3 regions of the Bradyrhizobium sp. USDA 4449 genome follow, and region 2 is predicted to be linked to each of the others. Evidence: predicted binding sites of a transcription regulator. Region 2 holds the regulator's gene; each other region holds the start of a gene.
What was found. Region 2 encodes LexA, which represses DNA repair genes until DNA is damaged. Its sites were predicted from a motif close to TGTTCNNNNTGTGTTCNG; they were not measured.

Region 1 (7,736 bases), 790 kb from region 2:
GCACTGGCGGAGCGGCACTCGAAGGTCGAAGCAAAGGCCTTCTTCGTCGACAAGGACGTGCATCCGCAGACCCTGGCCGTGATGCGCACGCGCGCCGAACCGCTCGGCTGGAATCTGGTGGTCGGCGATCCGCTCACCGATCTCGACAAGGCAGACGTGCTCGGCGCGCTGCTGCAATATCCGGGAAGTTCGGGCGTGGTGCGCGACCTCAGGCCTGCGGTCGCAGCGCTGAAAGCGAAGGGCGCGCTTGCGATCGTTGCCGCCGATCTCCTGGCCCTGACGCTGCTCGCCTCGCCCGGCGAACTCGGCGCCGACATTGCCATCGGCTCGGCGCAGCGTTTTGGCGTGCCGATGGGTTATGGCGGCCCGCACGCGGCCTATATGGCGGTGCGCGATGCGCTGAAGCGCTCGCTGCCCGGCCGCATCGTCGGCCTTTCCGTCGATTCACGCGGGATGCCTGCCTATCGCCTGGCTCTGCAGACCCGCGAGCAGCACATCCGCCGCGAGAAGGCGACCTCCAACATCTGCACCGCGCAGGTGCTGCTCGCCGTGATCGCCGCAATGTACGCGGTCTATCACGGTCCCGAGGGGCTCGCGCAGATCGCACGCAACGTGCATCGCCGCACCGCCGTGCTCGCGAGCGGCCTGCGCAAGCTCGGCTTCGCACCGCAGTCCGAGAGCTTCTTCGACACGCTCAGCGTCGATGCCGGCACAGGGCGCGCCGAGATCATCGCGCGCGCGGCGGCCGAGAAGATCAATCTCGGCGTCGGTGAGACCGGCTTGCGCATCGCGCTCGACGAGACCACCACGGCTGCGACCGTGGAAGCGGTCTGGCGTGCCTTCGGCGGCCAATTGTCCTACGCGGAGATCGATGCCACGACGCACGAGGCGCTGCCGGACACGCTGAAGCGTACGACCTCTTTCCTCACCCATCCGGTGTTCCACGCGCATCGCTCGGAAACCGAGATGCTGCGCTATATGCGCAAGCTCAGCGATCGCGACCTCGCGCTCGACCGCGCGATGATTCCGCTCGGCTCCTGCACGATGAAGCTGAACGCGACGACTGAAATGATGCCGCTGACCTGGCCGGAATTCGGCAGCCTGCACCCGTTCGCCCCGCGCGAGCAGGCCAACGGCTATCACGCGCTGTTCGCGCAGCTTGAAAAATGGCTCTGCGACATCACCGGCTATGACGCCATCTCACTGCAGCCGAACTCGGGCGCGCAAGGCGAATATGCCGGACTTCTGGCTATCCGGGGTTATCATGCCGCGCGCGGAGAGAGTCACCGCAAGATCTGCCTGATCCCCTCCTCCGCTCACGGCACTAACCCGGCCTCGGCCGCGATGGTCGGCATGGACGTGGTGCTTGTGTCTTGCGAGAAGAACGGCGACGTCGATGTCAACGATCTCCGTGCGAAGGCCGAGAAGCATTCGAACGATCTCGCGGCGGTGATGATCACTTATCCCTCGACCCATGGCGTGTTCGAGGAGCATATCAAGGAGATCTGCGACATCGTCCACGGCCATGGCGGCCAGGTGTATCTCGACGGCGCCAACCTGAATGCGCAGGTCGGCCTTAGCAGGCCCGGCGATTACGGCGCCGATGTCAGCCATCTCAATCTGCACAAGACCTTCTGCATTCCGCATGGCGGCGGCGGCCCCGGCATGGGCCCGATCGGCGTGAAGGCGCATCTTGCGCCGTTCCTCCCCGGTCACCCCGCGACGAAGGCGGATGCTCCAGTCGGCCCGGTCTCGGCCGCGCCGTTCGGCTCGGCTTCGATCCTCACCATCTCCTACATCTACATCCTGATGATGGGCGGCGAAGGTCTGAAGCGCGCGACCGAGATCGCGATCCTCAATGCCAACTACATCGCGGCGCGCCTCGATGCGCACTTCCCGGTGCTCTACAGGAACACGAGGGGCCGCGTCGCGCATGAGTGCATCATCGATCCTCGTCCTCTGAAGGCAACGTCAGGCGTCACCGTCGACGACATCGCAAAGCGCCTGATCGATTACGGCTTCCATGCGCCGACCATGAGCTTCCCGGTGCCGGGCACGCTGATGATCGAGCCGACGGAGTCGGAATCCAAGGCCGAGCTGGATCGATTTTGCGATGCCATGATCGCGATCCGGAAGGAGATTGCCGAGGTCGAGGCCGGTCGCTTCAAGATCGAGGCATCGCCGCTTCGCCACGCCCCACACACCGTGCACGACATCGCCGATGACGATTGGAAGCGTGCCTACGCCCGCAGCGAAGGCTGCTTCCCCGCGGGCGTCTCGCGCACCGACAAATATTGGTGCCCGGTGGGGCGCGTCGACAATGTCTACGGCGATCGTAATCTGGTGTGCTCCTGCCCGCCGGTGAGCGATTACGCGGAGGCGGCGGAGTAGGACGCGACGGTGGTTTCGTAGGGCGGGCAAAGCGAAGCGTGCCCACAACCTTTGCATCCGGTGTGAAAGATGGTGGGCACGGCGCTTGCGCGCCTTTGCCCAGCTGTGGCGCCGAGCGCGCCTCTAAGGCGCAACCAACAATCGGCTTTTGCGATCCCATCGCCAGAGCCGCTCGCTGGTCAACTCGGTCCCGCCCCACCAGCGCTTGATCCGGTTGTGACGCCACATATCGTCTTTGCGCGCTACAAGTGAACGCCCAAGCTCAGTCAGCGTGACCTCCACTCGCTCCTGCCGAAGTAGCGATCCTCATTGTCGAACGATGGATCGCCCAACAGGACCGGCGGGACCGAATGTCCCCCCAGTTCGATCAGGGCATCTTGCGCGTCGGATCCGTCGAATACATCGCGAAGCCACCTCGCCTCGGAGATGCGCCCCGGGTCGGTGTACCCTTGGTCCACAAAATCCAGCAGGTCCATTTCGCTGGCACCCAGGCCCGTCACGCTGTCCGGAAGCTCTTCAAGCACCGCAATGAGCGCCGATCGAAGTCTCGGCAGGATCGTCAGATCCGTCATCAGCAAATCGAAACAGGGCTCTGGGGTTTCAGCCCGGTAGGCTCTCCAGGCGCGGCTCGCCGTCGCCAAATGGTTGTCGGTCACCTTGAAGGCCGGCAGCTTCCATTTTGCGACCGATTCCGGTGCATAATTTGCAACAATGTCGTCCGTATGCACGAAGCTCAGCTTCGTCGTGATCTCCTTGTAAGGGCGAAGAAGGTCGAGCAGCCAGACGAGCACGAGCTGATCGTTAGCGAGAGGATCGACCCAGATTTCAATCGAGTCGAACTTTGCACAAAGCTCGAAGAAACCGATATCGCGGCTGCCGAAGCCTTCCAGCGAGCCACGACAAACGCCGTCGAGCCAATGGTCGCCGGGATTGCAGTGCTTGGCTGATCGCCGCTCCAGCCCCATCAAAAGCTGTTCTTCGGAAGGCAATTTCCTCCAAACGAAACGAAGATAGAACCCGAGCGTGAGGTTCGCGAGGCCTGACCCCCGGAGCACGTCTTCGGCAGGATCATTCGTGGCTAAGATCAAATGGGACACGATTGTCTGTCAAAATTGCTACGCAACGCTCTGACGACGCGTACGCATTAATCAGGAGCGATGAGTGAAAAGGCCTCCCGGTCCCACTGCCACAGCCGTTCGCTGGTCAGGTGGGTACCGCCCCACCACCGGTCGATCCGGTTGTGCCGCAGAAAATTCTCGTAGCCACCAAGCACCGCTTTGCCGAACTCGGTGAGCAACAACCGGGATTGCTTGTACCGCGCGTGACGGAGGGCATCGTTGTGCATGTCGAATGTAAATGGCCCTTCCTCCAGCCCGGACACGGCCGGCACCGGAGAGCGGACGAGCCCGTCGAGCAGCGCTCCGACTTCCCAATAGTCGAAGACGCGACTCTCGTTGCGCTTCTGATGTCCCGGAAAGACGTCGAAGGGCCGCGCTACGCCAGGCGCAACCAGCTCCAGGATCCGCGTCTCCGTAGCTCCCAGACCAGATGTGACGCCCGGAAGCTCTTCGAGCAGATCAATGATCGATTGCTCAAGTTGTGGAAACAGACTCAAATCCGCCTTGAGGAGATCGAACCAAGCCTGCGGCGTCGGCTCACGATAAGCCCGCCAGAGACGACCGGCCAGTTCGAGGTGATCATGTGTAGGCCTGACCATCGGCGGGTTGAGTTGCGCAAATTGCCCTGGATCGGCAGCACCAGCAGCGCCGTTCAGCTGACGCATCATGAGCTTGGAGACCGCCGCGTCCTCGCTGCTGCAATGATCGAGCAGCCAGAGCAGAAGCAATTGGGCGTTCGGCTCCCACCCGATCCACAATTCGGCCGAGCCACATTCTGACAACAGCTCGATCAATCCGTGACCCTTCAGGCCCGATTCATCGAGACGCCAGGACGGCGTATCGTCGAGCCAGTGAAGCCCTTGAGGCTGCGTCGCGCGCGGCGCAAAGAACGCATCGCGCTCCGCAGCGGACGGCAATCGTCCCCACACGAGCCGACGCTCGATCGCGATCACGAGGTCGGCACAGCCCGCCTGTTGGATGGCGCCGGCGATGGACGAGTCAGTCGTCACGATGAGCTTCGTCTTTGCTCGCATCACACCAGCCGATCACGACAACGCGCAAAAAGAAATGGGCACTGCCGACGTCGGCAACTCAACGTCCTCAGCGCCCGCTCCTCGCGAAAACTCTTGGAGCATGATCCGGAAAAGTGTGTAGCGGTTTTCCGATCAGATCATGCTCAAAACAACAACCCGGTCTACTCGTCCGCCGGCTCCTCGCCGTCGGCGTCGCTCTCGGGCGTGCCGGCCAGGATCTGCTCGGAAATCAGGCCGGAGTTCTGGCGGATCGCGGTCTCGATCTTGGCGGTGATGTCGGGGTTGGACTTCAAGAACGCCTTCGAGTTCTCGCGACCCTGACCGAGGCGCTGGCTGTCATAAGAGAACCAGGCGCCGGACTTTTCGACGATGCCGGCCTTGACGCCGAGATCGAGGATCTCGCCCATCTTGGAAACGCCCTCGCCGTACATGATGTCGAACTCGACCTGCTTGAAGGGCGGCGCCAGCTTGTTCTTCACCACCTTCACGCGCGTCGTGTTGCCGACCACTTCGTCGCGCTCCTTGATCGCGCCGATACGGCGGATGTCGAGGCGGACCGAGGCGTAGAACTTCAGCGCGTTGCCGCCGGTCGTGGTCTCCGGCGATCCGTACATCACCCCGATCTTCATGCGGATCTGGTTGATGAAGATCACCATGGTGTTGGACTTGTTGATGGAGGCCGTGAGCTTGCGCAGCGCCTGGCTCATCAGACGGGCCTGCAGGCCCGGCAGCGCATCGCCCATCTCGCCTTCGAGCTCGGCCTTCGGCACCAGCGCCGCGACCGAATCGACCACCAGCACGTCCACCGCACCCGAGCGCACCAGCGTGTCGCAGATTTCCAGCGCCTGCTCGCCGGTATCCGGCTGGGAGATCAGGAGCTCGTCGATATTGACGCCGAGCTTGCGGGCATAGACCGGGTCGAGCGCGTGCTCGGCGTCGATGAAGGCGCAGATACCGCCTTTCTTCTGGGCTTCCGCCACCGTGTGCAGCGCCAGCGTGGTCTTGCCCGAGGATTCCGGCCCGTAGATCTCGACGATACGCCCTTTGGGCAGGCCGCCGATGCCGAGCGCGATATCCAGCCCCAGCGAGCCCGACGAGACCGCCTCGATATCCATCGAACGGTCGTTCTTGCCGAGCTTCATCACCGAGCCCTTGCCGAACTGACGCTCGATCTGGGAGAGCGCGGCAGCGAGAGCTTTACTCTTGTCCATGGAAGATCCTTCGACGATACGCAGGGCAGTGGTGGACATTGGGTCGTGCTCCTTATGGCGAGGATTCGCGCGGGGGACAAACGGTTGGCGGGGCGGCTCGTCGATAAAAACAACGTACACCGTTTGTTCTAGGTTCGCAATATGTTCTTTTGGGAAAAGGGGTAGTGTCCGTATTTGACCCCTGGTGTCCCAGTTTGTTCTGCGCAGTGTCCTAATTCGCTGTAAGGTGCGGGATGGACCGCGCCATGCTGCACGAGCATTTAGCGATAGCCGAGCGCCACATTGCCGATGGCCTGAAGCTTCTTGCCAAGCAGGAGGGGCTGATATCGGAGCTTGACCGGCACCAACACGATGTCGAGGGCGCGCTGGCCGTGCTGGCGACCATGAGGGAAACGCAGTCGCTGCATATTGACGACCGTGACCGCATATTGAAGGAGCTGGAACGGTAAGGCCATTGTTTGGCTCAATGGCCGATGGTCCCCCGGGCTCAAGCCTCAGTTTGTGGAGGAGTCCACCCCAGAGAAACGCCCTGCGCCTAAGCCAACCCGGCTAGAGGAGGCGCGGCGCCGCGTTGAGGAGTACGCCGCCGAGTTGCGGAAGATCATCCAAAAGCTACGGCGCAAGATGCACTAAGGCCGCCTCGGTTGGGGCCTTCTTTCATTTAGAGCGCGGCTGATAGGTTTGCCATCCCGCGCTTGTATCGGTCGACAGACGGATCAACCTCCAGCCGTTGCCGCTCCACGATGTATGTCTTGCCGCTGACGAACGTCGCGAGCGGAATCTCTGGTTGCCACTGATGCGCCGCCAACCAAGTTGCAGGTCCCTGCAAATTGAAAGAGGCCGCAACCGAGGCGGCCTTACTCTGCGGCGTCTTGGACGGTGCGGATGCGTGCGGCGCGCTGGGCCAACTGGTCGTAGTTCTTGGCCACCTTGCGGAGCGACTGTCTCACTTCCTCATGCTCGCAATTGTCAGCCTTGGTGCGGAACTCTTCCGCTCGATTTCGGAAGTACGTGGGTGAATGCATACGCTCGATGCCCATGACACCAATCCCTCAATTGGGTCTCCGTCCCCATAATGGATTTGAAGCCTATCGTGTTCCCCGGACGAATAGACGTTCGAGGTGGCCCCAAACTGGGCCACTGGGGGCCAGCGCCAAGCAATCGGTACTGTCCGTATTTGACCCTCATTGTCCCAGTTTGTTCTGGCTAGCGTCCTAAGTTCACTTTTGAACCAAAGTGACGTGAGATAGTTTGCCCCTCATCACCGGCCGAGGCTCTGCCCGTAGGCGTCGGTGGCTGAGAGACCGAGAGCGCTCCCGCCTGCACAACAGGGAGCACCGCCATGACGGATAAGCCCGTCTATTTTGTCCGCCATTTTGCTGCGGAGATTGCCGAACAGAATGCCCGAATACGGGAGCTGATCGCGCAAGCATGCGAGGTGCTGAAACTGCCAAAGCCAGACACCTTTCTCGGACGCAAGACCCAGGAGCCCTTCCCAAAGGAGGACCTGCCTCCGGTAACAGGCTTGCAGTCTCCGGATCCAAGGAACTCAACCTGATTTGAGCCCCGGCCTGGCCGCACCCATGGTGACTGGCGACTAGCGATGGCTTGCCGAGCATCAGGTCTCTAACCGCCGCAACGCCGTCGTTCGGCGGCGCCGTCATTCCCACACATCGATCTCGCAATCCGCGGAGAAGCTCGGGCTGCATGGCCGCATCAAAGAGGCGCGCTGTGCGATGCTCTTTTGAATTCGCGTGCAAAATGTCGCGAGCACGCTCCGTCCCCGGGCTTCATCCTTATCGGCGGGACCGCTTGGCGAGGAATACCCGATGGGCTTTGCCCCGTTGAGGCGATCGATGGGAGATGCTCGTCAATGCATGGCGCGCGCATAGCAAAAATCACGCGATACACACGCATGTAGGTCGGCATGAGCTACGGCCCAATTGGTCTGATTATCAGAATTTTGAGGCTGCAAATATGCA
Region 2 (7,736 bases):
CCTTGCCGAACGAGCGCGTGCCGATCAGCGTCGCGCGCTTGTGGTCATGCAGCGCGCCGGACACGATCTCCGAGGCCGAAGCAGAGCCGCCGTTGATCAGGACCACCAGCGGCTTGCCTTTGGTGAGGTCGCCGCCTTGCGCCGTGAAACGCTGGGTCTCTTCCGGATTGCGGCCGCGCGTCGAAACGACCTCGCCGCGCTGCAAGAACGCGCTCGACACCGATACCGCCTGGTCGAGCAGGCCGCCCGGGTTGTTGCGCAGGTCCATCACGTAGCCGACAAGCTTGTCCTGCGGCACGTCCCTGGAAATCGACGCAATCGCTTTCTTCAGGCCGTCGGTGGTCTGCTCGTTGAACGAGGTGACGCGGATGTAGCCGATGTCGCCGTTCTCGACGTGGAAGCGCACCGGGCGCACATGGATGATCTCGCGCTTGATTGCGACGTCGAGCGGCGCGTCGGCGCCCTTGCGCACGATGGTGAGCTTGGTCTGGGTGTCGACGGGACCCTTCATCCGGTTGACGGCCTGCTCGAGCGTCATGCCCTGCACGTTTTCGCCGTCGATCTTGCTGATGAGGTCGCCGGACATGATGCCGGCCTTGGACGCCGGCGTGTCGTCGATCGGCGAGACGACCTTGACGAGGCCCTCCTCCATGGTCACCTCGATGCCGAGGCCACCGAACTCACCGGAGGTGGTCTCCTGCATCTCGGTCCAGGCCTTGGCGTTCATGTAGCGCGAATGCGGATCGAGCGAGGTCACCATGCCCGTGATCGCACCTTCGATCAGCTTGGCATTGTCGGGCTTCTCGACATAGCTCGCCTTCACCCGCTCAAAGACCTCCCCGAACAGGTTGAGCTGGGAATAGGCGTCATCCGTGCCCGCGCCGACCGCCGCCCGTGCCGCCCACAGTCCGCCCTGCGGACCGGATACGAGGAGGGTCAGGCATGCGCCGGTGAGCGCGCCCAGGGGGAACAGCAGGGTTTTCCGCATGGAATGGGTGGCCTTTTCGCTTAGCGGTTCTTTTGAGGCTTGGCAGCCGCCATCCAAATGGCGATCCAGCCCGGTTCTCACAATATCATTCTGGTTTCTTCAAGGCCGGCCTGCCACGCCGGCGGGCACGCGATGAAAATCCCTTCGCCTGGACCTAAACATTTGGCAACGTTCGGAGACCAGCCCTCCCGGACAGCGGGAATCGGTCGGCCGACGACGCTTCGCAGCTATGCGAGTTTAGGATGGTTTTGGAAGGCCGAACGGGATAGGCGATGGCGTAAGACTTCAAATTCTCGGGAGGACAACAATGAACGACGCGCCCCGGCCGGAACGGAATGTCGAACTCGGCGCCAGTAACGAGCCATTCCAGAACCTGCACGAATTCATCCGGAAGGCGCGCTCCAACCTCAACCAGAACGCCTGGGACTACATCGTCGGTGCGGCCGAGACCGAGACCACCATGCGTCGCAACCGCATGGCGCTGGACGAGATCGCTTTTCGCCCCCGAGTGCTGCGCGACGTGCGCAAGGTCGATGGCTCCGTCGAGCAGTTCGGCCGCAACATGCGCCTGCCTGTCGTGCTTGCGCCTGTCGGCGCGCTGGAAATCTTCGATCCGCTTGGAGCCGCTAGCGTTGCCCGCGCCGCCGGCAGATTCGGCGCCGCCCATATGCTGAGCTCGGTTTCCGAACCCGGCCTCGAAAAGACCGCCGAAGCCGCCCCCGATGCGTTGCGCATGTACCAGCTCTATGTTCGCGGCGATGACGCGTTCGTGGCCGATGTCGTCAGCCGCGCCGAGAAGGCCAGATATGCCGCCTTCTGCCTGACCGTCGACACCGCCCATTACAGCCGTCGCGAGCGTGACATCGCCAAGCGCTACGTTCGCGAGAGCCGTCTGCGCGCTACCGGAGGCGACTACCAGAAGGGCCTGGAATGGCGGACCGTGAAAATGGTCAAGGACAAGTTCCGGATACCGTTGATCCTCAAGGGCATCGCCACTGCCGAGGACGCGCAGATCGCGGTCGATCACGGCGTCGAGTGGATCTACGTCTCCAACCATGGCGGCCGTCAGCTCGATCACGGCCGCGGTGCCATGCATGTGCTGCCCGAGATCGTCCAAGCGGTGAAGGGCCGCGCCAAGATCATGGTCGATGGCGGCATCTGCCGCGGCACCGACATCGTCAAGGCGATCGCGGCGGGCGCAGACCTCGTCGGCATCGGCCGGCTGCAATGCTGGGCACTGGCTGCGGCGGGCGAGACCGGCGTGGCGCGGATGCTCGAGCTGCTCGAGGACGAGGTGCTGCGCTGCCTCGGTCTCCTGGGCGCCACCTCCTTCGCCGAGGTCGACAAATCCTGTCTGCACCCGGCCACCGCAACCAACGCGCCGAGCGTGTTCAGCGCATTCCCGCTGTTCGACCACGAACCCTACCGATACTGATGGAAAGGACGCAAGTGACCTCGCTCTCGCCTGGTAGCGCCGATGCGCTTCTGTTCGATCTCGGACGCGTCGTGCTCGACATCGATTTCTCCAAGGCGATCACCTGCTGGGCGCGACATGCCGACTGCGAGCCGGAAGCCATCGTCGCGCGCTATATGCGCGACAGCGAGGCCTACCGGCTGCACGAGGTCGGCAAGATCAGCGACGAGGACTATTTTGCCTCGCTGCGCGCATCGCTCGGCATCGGCATCTCGGATGCGCAGCTCCTCGAAGGATGGAACGCGATCTTCGCCGGCGAGATGCCTGATATTGCGGAGCTGCTGCCGCGTGCGGCGAAGCAGATGCCGGTCTATGCCTTCTCCAACACCAACCGCCCCCATGTGGACTTTTTTTCGAAGGAATATGCCGACCTGCTCGGGCATTTCCGCGAGCTCTACCTGTCCTCGAGCATCGGCCTGCGCAAACCCGATGCGGAGGCCTTCGACCATGTCGTCGCCGCGATGGGGGTGCCCGCGAACCGCATCGTGTTCTTCGATGATCTCGCCGAGAACGTCGAAGGTGCACGGGCGCGCGGCCTGACCGCGGTGCATGTGACCTCGCCGACCGACGTCGGAAATGCCCTGAAGGCGCTGGGGATCTGACTTGGCACCCTGGCTCTGATTCCGGAGGCAATTTCACTGGAACTCGGGAACCAAAACCCTTTGTGCATTTTTGTACAGAGTTCCGGGAACGGAATCCCCGGCTCCGGACTCTATAGTCCGTTGGGAATTCTACATCGGACTTATCATCGTGTTGGGCAAAACCTACCTCACCAAGCAGGCCTCCCTGCTGATGAAATACGCCAGGACCACCTCGAATTCTGAGCTCTCCGCAAAACTGATCAGCAAGGCCGCCGACCTGAAGGCCCAGGCCGATCCAATGCCCGACAAGAATCCCAAAGCGCCTGATGTCAGTCCGAGCGAGCCGCCGGGGACCTGACCGATGCTGGCCACGGCTCTTGTCTTTGCCTTGGCCGTCGTTGTGCCGGTATGCGTCGCTCTCCAGATCATGCCCCGGCTGAACCTCCAGCTTCGTCCCACGGCTCCAGGGGTGGGATAAATCATCTTGTGCGGCTGCTTTGCCTGGACGCTCCCGCTCGGCTAGAACTCTCGCCGCTGATTTGCCCGAATGGGCGTAGCTGGAGTTTTCACCGTGGCCCTCATGCCGGTATCCGATGCGCTTGCTGCCGTGCTCGCGGGAGCGGAGCCGCTGGCTGAGGAAACAGTTGCGCTCGATCGGGCCTTTCATCGCGTGCTTGCGCGCGATGTCGCGGCGCGGCGGACGCAGCCGCCTGAGGCGATGTCGGCGATGGATGGCTATGCCGTGCGTGCGGGCGATGCGGCCAAGGTCGACACACGGCTCACGGTGATCGGCGAAGTCGCAGCCGGCCGGCCGTTTGCTGGAAGGGTCGGCGCCGGCGAAGCCGTGCGGATCTTCACCGGTGGCGTCGTTCCCGATAACGCGGATGCCGTGGTGATCCAGGAGGACACCGTCGCCGACGGCGAGTGCATCACGATCAAGGAAGCCGCCATCACCGGACGACACATCCGCCCGGCCGGCATCGACTTCCGCGAGGGCGACGTGCTCCTGCGCAGCGGCACGCGGCTCACGGAGCGCGACCTCGCACTCGCCGCCGGGATGAACCATCCGCAACTCGCGGTCCGCCGCCGGCCGACGGTCGCAATCCTCGCCACCGGCGATGAGCTGGTGATGCCGGGCTCGACGCCCGGCCACGGCCAGATCGTCTATTCCAATGGCTATGCCCTTCATGCTCTGGCTCGCAGCGAAGGTGCCGACACGATCGATCTCGGGGTCGCGGCCGATACGCTTGCCGCCACCACATCGGGCATCCGCCGCGCGCGCGAGAGCGGCGCCGACATCCTGATCACGACCGGCGGTGCCTCGGTGGGCGACCACGATCTGGTGCAACAGGCACTGAGGGACGAAGGTATCTCGATGGCGTTCTGGAAGATCGCGATGCGACCGGGCAAGCCCATGATGAACGGGCAACTGGGATCGATGCGCGTGATCGGCCTGCCCGGCAATCCCGTATCATCCTACGTTTGCGCTTTCCTGTTTCTGGTCCCGCTGATTCGCGCGCTGTCGGGGCGTTCGGCGGTTCATCATCGCCGCGAGCGCGCCGTGCTCGGCCGCGATGTCGGCGCCAACGATCAGCGCGAAGATTATCTGCGCGCGCGGCTGGCAGAGCGTGACGACGGCACGCTGGTCGCCGTTCCCGTCGATCATCAGGACTCCTCGTTGCTTTCGAATCTGGCTGCGGCACAGGCACTTCTCGTGCGCGCACCGTTCGCGCCGAAGGCCGAAGCAGGCACCGCTTGCGAGGTGCTGCGGCTGCCCGTCTGACCGCTTCGTTCGCGTGCGTTCCGCGAACTTGGTCGCGTTCACGGTAAATTAAGCAGTTGCGGAACATGTATCGAACATATAGTGTCCGTTCATGATTTGTTTCGAGCATGTAGCGGCTTATGGCTGAATTCAGCGTCTCGGAATTGAATGACATCACCAGGGGGATTTTGGTCGAGATGTTAACGCGCAAACAATACGAGCTCCTGCGGTTCATCAGCGAGCGGCTGAAGGAAAGCGGCGTGCCGCCCTCCTTCGACGAGATGAAGGACGCGCTCGATCTGCGCTCGAAATCGGGCATCCACCGCCTGATCACTGCGCTCGAGGAGCGCGGCTTCATCCGCCGTCTGCCCAACCGCGCCCGCGCGATCGAGGTGATCAAGCTGCCCGAGCTCCAGGCCGCCGCCGGCAGTCGCCGCGGCTTCACCCCGAGCGTCATCGAGGGCAACCTCGGCAAGGTGCGCATGACGTCGAGCCCGCCGGCGGATGAGGGCGAGCGTCCCGTCGCGGTGCCCGTCATGGGCCGGATCGCGGCCGGTACGCCGATCGAAGCCTTGCAGACCCGCAGCCACACTATCAGCGTTCCGCCCGACATGCTCGGCGCGGGCGAGCACTATGCGCTCGAAGTGCGCGGCGATTCCATGGTGGACGCCGGCATCCTCGACGGCGACATGGCCCTCATCCAGCGCAACGAGAGCTGCGACACTGGCGACATCGTCGTCGCCCTGATCGACGACGAGGAAGCCACCTTGAAGCGCTTCCGTCGCCGCGGCGCCTCGATCGCGCTCGAGCCAGCGAATGCCGCCTATGAGGTCCGCATCCTGCCCCCCAACCGGGTCAAGATCCAGGGCAAGCTGATCGGTCTCTATCGCAAGTACTGAGCGCCACGTTCTCGCGCGATCGGTGACTGCGATCAACGATTGGAGCGGACGATTGTCCGCTCCGGCTGGATAGACTTTCTGGTTCTGCACAGATTATCCCGCCACCTCTCCAGCCCTACATCCCCGGCATGCCGCAACGAAGCACACTCGCTTCGATGGGCCTCCAGGGAGACTGAGGAGAGAATGATGGGCAAGATCATCCTGAGCACCGTCACGATGACGCTGATCACAGCGTCCGGATCGCACGCCTTTGCTGCGCATGCGCAGCATCGCCTCGGCAAGGTGCCGCAGGCGACGAGCGCGCAGATCCGCGATGCCCGCAACGCCATCGAGCAACAGGCGCAGCCCGGCTGGCAATATTCCGGCTGGTCCGCGCCGGCCGGACGCTGAGCGCGAAGCCTCCCAAATGCACGGAGGCAAGCTTTGTTCCCAGCCGTTCGGGAAAGATAATGTGATTGCGGCTCGCGGATCGGAGCCGCAGATTTGCCTACAACCAAGCAGAGTCTTGCAGGCTTCAACTCTGATAGAGGCCGGCGCCTCCAGGACAGAGGCGCGGGTTGCTATCCCCGATGAGGAGCACCCGATGTGTGACTATAGCTTGCATGCCGTCGCGACGCGTCCCGCAGAAGTCGGCGAGACGATCGTCACGACAACGTTCCGCGGCACCTCGACGCGCGGCTTCGCCTCTGAAGCCGACATGTCGGTCGCGGTCTGCCTGCTTCCGGGAACGGAGCTCGCCTTCGCCGACAACGTCCGCTACGACAACAGGTGGATCTGGACCCGCACCATCAATTCCCGCGTAGGCAAGTTCGGCAAGGTTGATCCGCACATTCCCGATCGCCATCACGACGCGATCGAATTCCCCGATGGCAAATACGTGCTGGTGACGCAGCTCGTCGAAGGCCAGCGCGCAACCGTGCTGCAACTGCCCGTGACCCAGCCGCTCGGCGAGCGCGAGCACAAGCCGCAAGTGGCCGCCGACAGTCGCACGACGCCGCCACGCCTGCCGATCGGCTGAAGCGTCGATTCTAGTCCTCGGCCTGAAGGTCGGCCTCCGACGGCGTTGCGTCTTTGGTCCGCGGAGCTGCCGACCGTGGCTTGAGGGTTTGGCCGAAATCTGCATCGCCGGGCGCCACCGGCGACCAGGAGCGGTTTGCGCCCCTCGCTCTCACCGGCTGAACCGCAAAACCGTCACCGCGCTGTGTCAGCGCAAGCGCGCCCTGGCTCGCCAGACGCGGCCGATCGATCACCATTGCAGCGCAATCGGGCGGCGCAGGCCTCGCCGTCACCACCAGCGCTGCGCGGCTGCAATCGTCGGCCAGCGCGTCGATGCGCAGCGCCAGCGCAATCATGCGGCCGTCGGCAAGCGGCGTCACGCAGCCGGCATCGTCGCACGACACGCCGTCGCCGAGCGAAGCGCTGGCGGCATCGCGCGGGTCGGCGTCCGCCGCGAGCCACTCCTTGAGAAGGAAATTGTCCTTCTTCGTCCTGATCAGATGCAGCTGCCCATCCTTGCCGCGCACCGCGACGTTCTGGCCGTCGGCGGCAATGAGAATGTCGGGTTGCCGCACCGACAAGGCCCAGATCGTTGCGACCGCAAGCACGATCGCACCCGACCAGCGCAGCGGCGTGCGCAACAGCCCCATCAGGACAAGCCCCAGGCTCGCCGTCACCAGCGGCGCGGTGCCGAAGGCGCCGACATGGCCGATAGCCCCTGGCAATGCCGCCACCCAGCGGGTGACCACAATCATCCAGTCGATGCCGATCCCCATCAGCCACCAGAACACGCCGTCCAGCCCGAACGGAGCCGCGAGCAGTCCCAACAGCCCGGCCGGCATCACCAGCGCCGAGACGACGGGCATCGCACCGAGATTGGCGAGCACGCCGTAGGGCGTGACGCGGTGAAAATGGAAGGCGGCATAGGGCGTGGTCGCAAGCCCCGCGATCATGGAAGCCATGAACAGCATCGCGATCTCGCGGCCGCCCCACAGCGCAATCCGCGCCGTCGTCGAATGATCGGGCGAGGCAAGCA
Region 3 (7,736 bases), 4.5 Mb from region 2:
GCCTGCGCGCGGAAACTGCCACGCCCCTGTTCGACATTTGGTTTCACGGGAACCCAACGGGGCCTACTGGGCTGACGGGGGTTCAGCTTAATGTGCCCAATATAGCACATTTCCCGCAAAAATCAATGATTTAGGGGTCTTCAGGGCCGGTTTTCGGCGTTGACGACGGTATTAGGGTTAAGTTTGCGCCGGAATTTAGTCACCGGAGCCGGGGTTCGGAGAAAAATACTTGTCGAACTTGCCTTCCTGACCGTCGAATTCCTTCGCGTCTTCGGGTGATTCTTTCTTCTGGGTGATGTTCGGCCAGCTCTTGGCGTACTCGGCATTGACCTGGAGCCACTTTTCCAGGCCCGGTTCCGTGTCCGGCTTGATGGCGTCGGCGGGGCATTCCGGCTCGCACACGCCGCAATCGATGCACTCGTCAGGATGGATGACGAGCATGTTGTCACCCTCGTAGAAACAGTCGACCGGGCAGACCTCGACGCAGTCGGTGTACTTGCACTTGATGCAGTTTTCAGTGACGACGTAAGTCATCCAACGCTCCGAAAAGCTCTTTTAAAAGTCGCGGCTTGCCTAGCGCGGATGGCCCCGCGCTGCAAGGTCGGGAAGGCGCGATCATGACGGCTTTATGTGCTTGATCGACCAAGAAATGAATAACATGCGCAATTAATTGCGCTTTGCGTCGCCGAGCTCCTCGTAGAGCACACGCGCCGAGGCGGCATCGCCGCGGCGCTCGTTGAAATTCATCACCTTCAACACGCGCACGGTCCTGTCGAGCGCGACCGTGATGACGTCGCCGACCTTGATCGCATGGCCCGGCGATTTCTCGCGCGTGCCGTTGATGCGGACGTGTCCTGTTACGACAAGCTCAACCGCGGAGGTTCGCGCCTTCACCACCCGCGCGTGCCACAGCCATTTGTCGAGGCGCTGCCGCTCGGTCGTGGGACTACTCCTTGCGACCGGAGAGCTGCTCCTTCAACGCGGCGAGTTTTGCAAACGGCGAGTTCGGATCGGCGGGACGATCACGCTCGCGCGGATTTGCGCTCGAGGCGTACGGACGCAACGACGGACCGCCCTGACGGTCGCGACCCTTGTCGCGGTCGCGGCCCCTGTTGTCGCGGCCCTTGTCACGATCACCGCCGAACTTCTTGTTGTCGCGGTTGCGATCGCGATCCTTGTTGTCGCGGTCCTTGCCCTGGAAGCTGCGATTCCGATCGTCGCGCCCTTCCTGGCGCGGTGCGCCCTCGGCGCCACCCTCGCGCGGCTTGCGGAAATCCCGGCCGCCATCGCGACGATGGCCACCGTGACGATGGCGCTCACCCGGCCTCGCGCCTTCGGCAGCTTCGCCGGGCGCAGCCGAGGCGCCTTCAGCACCGGCCTGAGGACGGTGGTTGTTGTGGCGCTGATGGCGATGGCGCTCGTGGCGCGGCTTGCGATCCTCGTGACGGCCGCCGGGACGCCAGACCTCGACGAGCTCGGGCTCGGCGGGCGTGGCTGCGGCTTCGACAGGCGCAGCGGCATCGGGAGATGCAGCGGCTTCCGTCGCCGCGGCCTCGGCCGGAGCGGCGTCGGCGGCGGCCTCGGCGGGCGCAGCAGCCTCTTCCGCGGGCGGCGGGATGCCGGGGGCATCTTCGGGCGTGACGGGACCTTCGGGAATTGCTTCGACCGGCTCTTCGTGCGCGGGCTCGTCGTGCTGCTCCATGCCGGGCGCGTCTTCGACGGTGACGGCTTCGGTCGCAGCGTCAACAGCCGCCGCAGTCTCCTCAGTCGCAGGCGCCCCAGCGGAAGCTTCGGCGGCCGGCGTCTCCGCAGCGGCAGGCGCGGCCGGCTTCGGCGGCAACGGCGCACGCTTCTCCATGCGATAGCCGAGCGCGCGCAGCACCGAGGCGAAATCCTCGCCCGCGGAGCCGGTGAGCGAGGTCATCGCCTGCGTCACCACGAAACCGCGGCCGTCGAATGCACCGGCGGGTTTTTCGCCCGGCGAATTATCCCGCCAAGCCAGCGCCGGGCGGATCAGGTCAGCGAGACGTTCCAGGATGTCGACGCGGACCGCGCGCTCGCCCGCCTGCTTGTAGCCGAGCACGCGATAGGCATCGCGCGGCAGGCTCTTGTCGACCGGAAACGAGGTACGACCCGACGAGGCCAGATGCTGCGCGCCAGACAGAGCCGAGAGATCGACATTGTCCTGCTTCAGCGCCCACAGCAGGGCTGCGAGCGCACGCGCGGCGGGCTTCAGGATGCCGGGGAAGTAGATGTGATAGGCGCCGAAGCGCACGCCGTATTTGCGCAACACCGCGCGCGAGGGCTGATCGAGATCCTTCAGCTCGTTGGCGATCTTCGGACGCTCGAGCACGCCGAGCGCCTCGACGAGCTGATAAGCGATGCCGCGGGCGATACCGGTGACGTCCTCCGCCTTCGACAGCTCGAACATCGGCCCGAGCAGCTTCTCGATGTGGGTCTTGAGCCACAGGTCGAGCCTCGCCTGCACCTTCTCGCGGGGGCCACCCGTCAGGCGCTCGTCGGAGATGATGCGGATGCGCGGATGCAGCGCCTCCTCTGCGGCGGTCAGCCGCGCCACGGCATCGCCGGTCCAGCGAATGGTGCCATCGGAGGTCAGCACGAACTGGTCGTCCGGCGCGTTGCCCAGTTTTTCGGCGCGCGTATTGATCTCGCCGGCGAGCACCGCTTGCGCGGCAGCCTGCAAGGCTTTCGCATCGGAGCCGGCTTCCGCCGCATCCGGTGCAAAGGTGAAGCCATCGAGGCGGCCGATGACATGGCCTTCGACGATGACTTCGCCGGTCTTGCCGATTTCCGTATTCAAGCTCGTGTTCTCCCGCAGGCGGCGCATCAATACACTGGTCCGGCGATCAACGAAACGCTCAGTCAAGCGTTCATGGAGCGCATCCGATAATTTATTTTCGACCTCCCGCGTGGTCCCCTGCCAGCGATCGGGGTCTTTCAGCCAGTCCGGCCGGTTGGCGACGAAGGTCCAGGTGCGGATTTGCGCGATCCGGGCCGACAGGGTGTCGATATCGCCGTCGATGCGGTCGGCCTGGTCGACCTGTGCGGCGAACCAGGAATCGGGGATGCAGCCCTTCTGCATCAGGAAGCCGTAGAGCGTCGTCACCAGCTCGGCATGGGCGGCCGGCGACAGCTTCCGGTAGTCCGGGACCTGACAGGCCTCCCACAGCCGCTCCACGGCGGCCTTGCCATGCGCGATATCGCGCACTTCGACGTCGCGGGCGGCATGGTCGAGCACGCGCATGTCTTCGGCGATCGGGGCGCGCGTCAGCGTCTCGTGGCCGGGGGCGAGGTTGAGCGAGACCTGGAGCGCGGCGAGGGAGGAGAAATCGAGCTTCGAGTTGCGCCATTGCAGCATCTTCACGGGGTCGAAGATGTGGTTCTGAAGCGCGTTCACCAGCTCAGGCTCGAACGGGCCGCAGCGGCCTGTCGTCCCGAACGTGCCGTTGCGCGTGGCGCGCCCGGCACGGCCGGCGATCTGCGCGAACTCGGCCGGCGTGAGGCGGCGGAACTGATAGCCGTCGAACTTGCGGTCGGAGGCGAAGGCGACGTGGTCGACGTCGAGATTGAGGCCCATGCCGACGGCGTCGGTGGCGACGAGATAATCGACGTCGCCGTTCTGGAACATCTCCACCTGCGCATTGCGCGTGCGTGGGCTGAGCGAGCCCAGCACCACGGCGGCGCCGCCATGCTGTCGCTTGATCAGCTCCGCGATGGCGTAGACCTCGTCGGCGGAGAAGGCGACGATCGCAGTCCGGCGCGGCTGGCGCGTGATCTTGCGATCGCCTGCGAATTCCAGCTGGGACAGCCGCGGCCGGGTGATCATGGAGACGCCGGGCAAGAGCCGCTCGATGATCGGCCGCATGGTCGCAGCGCCGAGCAGCAGCGTCTCGTCGCGGCCGCGGCGGTTGAGGATGCGGTCGGTGAAGACGTGGCCGCGTTCGAGATCGGAGGCGATCTGGATCTCGTCGACGGCGAGGAAGGACACATCGAGGTCGCGCGGCATCGCCTCGACGGTCGACACCCAATAGCGCGGACTTCTCGGCTTGATCTTCTCCTCGCCCGTGACCAGCGCCACGGCCTCCGGGCCGACGCGGGCGACGATCTTGTTGTAGACCTCGCGCGCGAGCAGGCGCAGCGGCAGGCCGATCATCCCCGAGGAATGCGCGAGCATCCGTTCGATGGCGAGATGGGTCTTGCCGGTGTTGGTCGGCCCGAGCACGGCGGTGACGCCGGCGCCCGGCACGCGATCGGACAGCGCGCGGTCGGAGGCGAAGGAGGAGGACGAGAGGGGCATATCTGGCTGATCAGGTAATAGCTGATGGGGCGAATGTCAGTGCTGTCTCGGACGGGTGGGCAACTGTCTCACTTTGCGACGCTTTTCCCGTTCGCTGTAAGCTTCGGAACGACTCTAGAACGAATCGCGGCCGAATCGCTGACTCCCCCGGGAGTCCCGATACGTTCACGCAACATGTCGCGGGACTCTTGTTTCCATCGCACTAGATGGAGTTTTGCGCAGTCGCACAAGCGGCGTTTCGATGACGGATTTCCTTAAATTGGGGATGGCGCGGAGTCGAATCAGAATCGGGGAGGAGTCAATTGGATTCCCGGGAATGGTGGGCTCGAAGGCATGTCGCCGAAACAACCCCATGCACAGTAGGTAAGTCATTGATATTACTGAGGCGGGTGTCTCCCGCCGCATCCGTCGTCCTGAGGTGCGAGCGCCGCGCCGGGAGCCCCGAAGGATGGACGGCCCGGACGGCGCGGCCGGGTTGCGCGCGGAAAACAGTCGGGCTGTCGCCCTTCGAGGGCCGCTGAAGAAGCGGCCACCTCAAGGTGACGGTCGAGGCGTATGTGAGCGGCCAATACCTACTGCGTCTTCGCGACCCGCGGCGGCTGGGCCGTGGTGACGAAGCTGGTCGCCTCCAGCATCGCCGGCCCGAGCGGCGTCGGCACTTTCAGCCAGAACGGGACCAAAACCCGTGTTCCCGCCACCGGCGCCAAGGCGATCTCGATGTTACGCTGGGCGGCGAGGTATTTGATCACGGGGCGGTCGGGGATGTAGCCGGCGATGGGCACGAAATACAGCGCGCAGACCACCACGGGGCCGTGATAGCCCTTCTCGGCCTTCACGGTCTCCATGCGCTTGAAATCGAGCTTGAGCTCGTAGCGCATGCGGCCGTCAAAGACGGGCGCCGAGCCGTGGCAGGCCTCCGGCGACACGGGATCGCCGTTTCCGGGCACGCGCACCAGCGAGGCCGTCATCGGATCGAACACGCCGCGCCGATGCGCCTCGGTGACGACGATGCGATCAGGATCGACAGGCGGCTCCGGAATGATGCCGAACTCCTTCACATTGCCCTTGTCGAGGGTGATGTGGATCTCCTCGGTCTTCTTCGAGGTGGTGGTGGAGGCCTGGTAGGCGGTCGCGACCAGCGCGCCGTTGACGATGCGGCCCTGCGCAGCGCCGGTGCCGGACCCGCCCGCGAACGACTTCAGGATGCCGGTGGTGCCGCCGGAGGCCGCAGCCGAGAACACATCGTCCTGGATATCGATGTTCCAGGCGCCGCGGCCGACCGGAATGCCTGCCAGCGAGGCCTCATATTGCGCCTCGAGCTTGCCTTGCGCCGCTGCGGGCGCGGCCCCCCACGCCAGCACCAGGCCGCCAAGAGCGGCCAGAGCCAGCCGGCCGGCCGCGCGCAGCCGGGGCGGAATGAGCGGGGTGGTGTGCACGAGACGATCCAATCGGGAAGCGAGTTGTTGTTACTTAAGCCTGTTGCGGCGCCAAGCAATGCATCCAGAAGCCACAGGCCGGGAACTCACCGGACTCTTTCGGAGGAGATTGCGCCCTTTATGTGATGGTAAGGCGTTTCAAACATTGCCGTTTTGGTGATTGGAGGGGGTGCGTCAGGCGGGCGCACCTCGCCCACCCATTCCGCTGTCATACCCCGCGAAAGCGGGGTGTCCAGTACGCCGCGGCGGATCTGGTGAAAGCGAGCTCTCAAACGCCGGCCTCTGGGATACTGGATCGCCCGCCTGCGCGGGCGATGACACCTGTCATGCGGCCTGAGATCCCGGGTTCGCACGCCGGCGCGCCCCCGGGATGACGGGCCAAAAACGGCCCGTCACCTTGACGTCCCGCCCCTTCCCCCCTATACGTCCGCCCGCTCCCTGCAAGGACAAAAGAATTAGCCCCCGTGGCGCCCCTGATGGCGGCCGCAATCGTTGGGGGATCGAACGAAGGATTTCTAGCATGTCTCGCCGCTGCGAACTGACGGCCAAGGGCCCCCTCGTCGGCCACAAGGTCAGCCACTCCAACATCAAGACCAAGCGCCGCTTCCTGCCGAACCTGGTCAACGTGACCTTCATCTCGGAAGCGCTGGGCCGCAACGTGCGCCTGCGCGTTTCCACCAACGCGGTGAAGAGCGTCGACCACAATGGTGGCCTCGATGCCTACCTGCTCAAGGCCAACACCGCGGCCCTCTCGCCGCGCGCCGTCGAGCTGAAGCGCGCCATCGAGAAGAAGGTCGGCGACGCGCCGGCCAAGAAGGCCAGCTAAGAGATCTAGGTTTGGGCGGGGGCTAGGTTGCGTCGCGTGGCGTAGGCTTAGCCGAGTAGAGTTGAGTGGCGGCCGGATCGAAAGATCCGGCCGTTTTTGTTGTGCGACAATATCGCAAGCGCAAGTTAGAGTTGTCTTGGGTCGTGATTCTGGGGTCAGCATTTTTCAATGCTTTTGGTGGAAGCTCACATGCTGCCTCGCAGCAAATTTCTTTGCCTCCCGTCCGTTGATCGGCAATCTTTCGTCGCCCCGCAACACGCCCCAGTCCGCAGCATATGACGACCTTCACAGTCGATACCCACCTCTTTAGAGAGCTCGGCGAATTACTCGTCGGGAGAGACTCGACCGCACTCATTGAACTGATCAAAAACTCGTACGACGCGGACGCGAGCGAGGTCGTGGTCTACGGCGAGGCGCTGACACAACCCAGTCGCGGGCTGATCCGCATCCGCGACAATGGGATTGGAATGTCTAGAGATGAGTTCGAAAGAGGATTTCTCCGAATAGCTTCCCGCAGCAAGGAGACATCAAGCCGCCGGTCCGCCGTATACAAGCGCCGATATACCGGCGCGAAGGGCATTGGTCGCCTTGCCGCGCACAAATTGGCTCGCCACCTACGGATCGAATCTGTGCGTTGGGATCAGAGCAATGTCTTGGCGTCCGGCGAGCTTCGCGCAAACTTGAGGGGAATTGAGGCCACCATCGATTGGGATTCGATCGAAGCCAAGGACACGCTCGACCAGCTCGAGTCTACAAACGCCATCGTGATAACTCCAACAAACGTCGGCTCAACGGCTCGCGCGGGAACGACTATCACCCTATCGAGACTCCGAAGGAAATGGACCTCCGCGGAGCACGGACGGTTTCTGGAGGAGATTCAGGCGTACGCTCCTCCTGCGCCGCTTATTGGCGGAATTCCTCGCTCGGTCTTACGCGAGGAATTACTGTTCAAAGAACCCGTTGTCCGCGACATCACTGATAAGAAGGGCAACAAGTTCACAGTCGTGCTCGACGGCGAGCTAGCCGCACCAGACGACTATTGGACAGCTATCTTGGAAGCATCGAACTGGATCATTGAGATTGATGCAAGCAAAGCAACAGGAAAAGTCCGATACGCGATCGCTCCAACGGAAAAGACCCTGGAAGATTTACCAGA

Region 1: the regulator LexA is predicted to act here: its motif matches at 5,886-5,903, upstream of recA (recombinase RecA).
Region 3: the regulator LexA is predicted to act here: its motif matches at 4,423-4,440, upstream of ACVIIW_RS07305 (helicase-related protein).

What each region holds. Positions count from the first base shown of each region.
Region 1 covers NZ_JBSRYD010000001.1:6,862,592-6,870,327, forward strand. Annotated here, with positions in the region: gene gcvP (aminomethyl-transferring glycine dehydrogenase) at 1-2,391, shown strand, start outside; gene ACVIIW_RS32430 (hypothetical protein) at 2,658-3,488, opposite strand; gene ACVIIW_RS32435 (hypothetical protein) at 3,536-4,543, opposite strand; gene recA (recombinase RecA) at 4,705-5,793, opposite strand; gene ACVIIW_RS32445 (hypothetical protein) at 5,988-6,203, shown strand; gene ACVIIW_RS32450 (hypothetical protein) at 6,612-6,794, opposite strand; gene ACVIIW_RS32455 (hypothetical protein) at 7,097-7,312, shown strand.
Region 2 covers NZ_JBSRYD010000001.1:6,077,210-6,084,945, forward strand. Annotated here, with positions in the region: gene ACVIIW_RS28415 (S41 family peptidase) at 1-988, opposite strand, end outside; gene ACVIIW_RS28420 (alpha-hydroxy acid oxidase) at 1,296-2,423, shown strand; gene ACVIIW_RS28425 (HAD family hydrolase) at 2,423-3,064, shown strand; gene ACVIIW_RS28430 (hypothetical protein) at 3,213-3,401, shown strand; gene ACVIIW_RS28435 (molybdopterin molybdotransferase MoeA) at 3,615-4,826, shown strand; gene lexA (transcriptional repressor LexA) at 5,003-5,704, shown strand; gene ACVIIW_RS28445 (hypothetical protein) at 5,891-6,094, shown strand; gene ACVIIW_RS28450 (hypothetical protein) at 6,288-6,722, shown strand; gene ACVIIW_RS28455 (ComEC/Rec2 family competence protein) at 6,733-7,736, opposite strand, start outside.
Region 3 covers NZ_JBSRYD010000001.1:1,527,263-1,534,998, forward strand. Annotated here, with positions in the region: gene fdxA (ferredoxin FdxA) at 196-534, opposite strand; partial or broken gene ACVIIW_RS07300 (RNA-binding S4 domain-containing protein) at 667-936, opposite strand; gene ACVIIW_RS07305 (helicase-related protein) at 947-4,318, opposite strand; gene ACVIIW_RS07310 (DUF3108 domain-containing protein) at 4,891-5,700, opposite strand; gene rpmB (50S ribosomal protein L28) at 6,275-6,580, shown strand; gene ACVIIW_RS07320 (sensor histidine kinase) at 6,856-7,736, shown strand, end outside.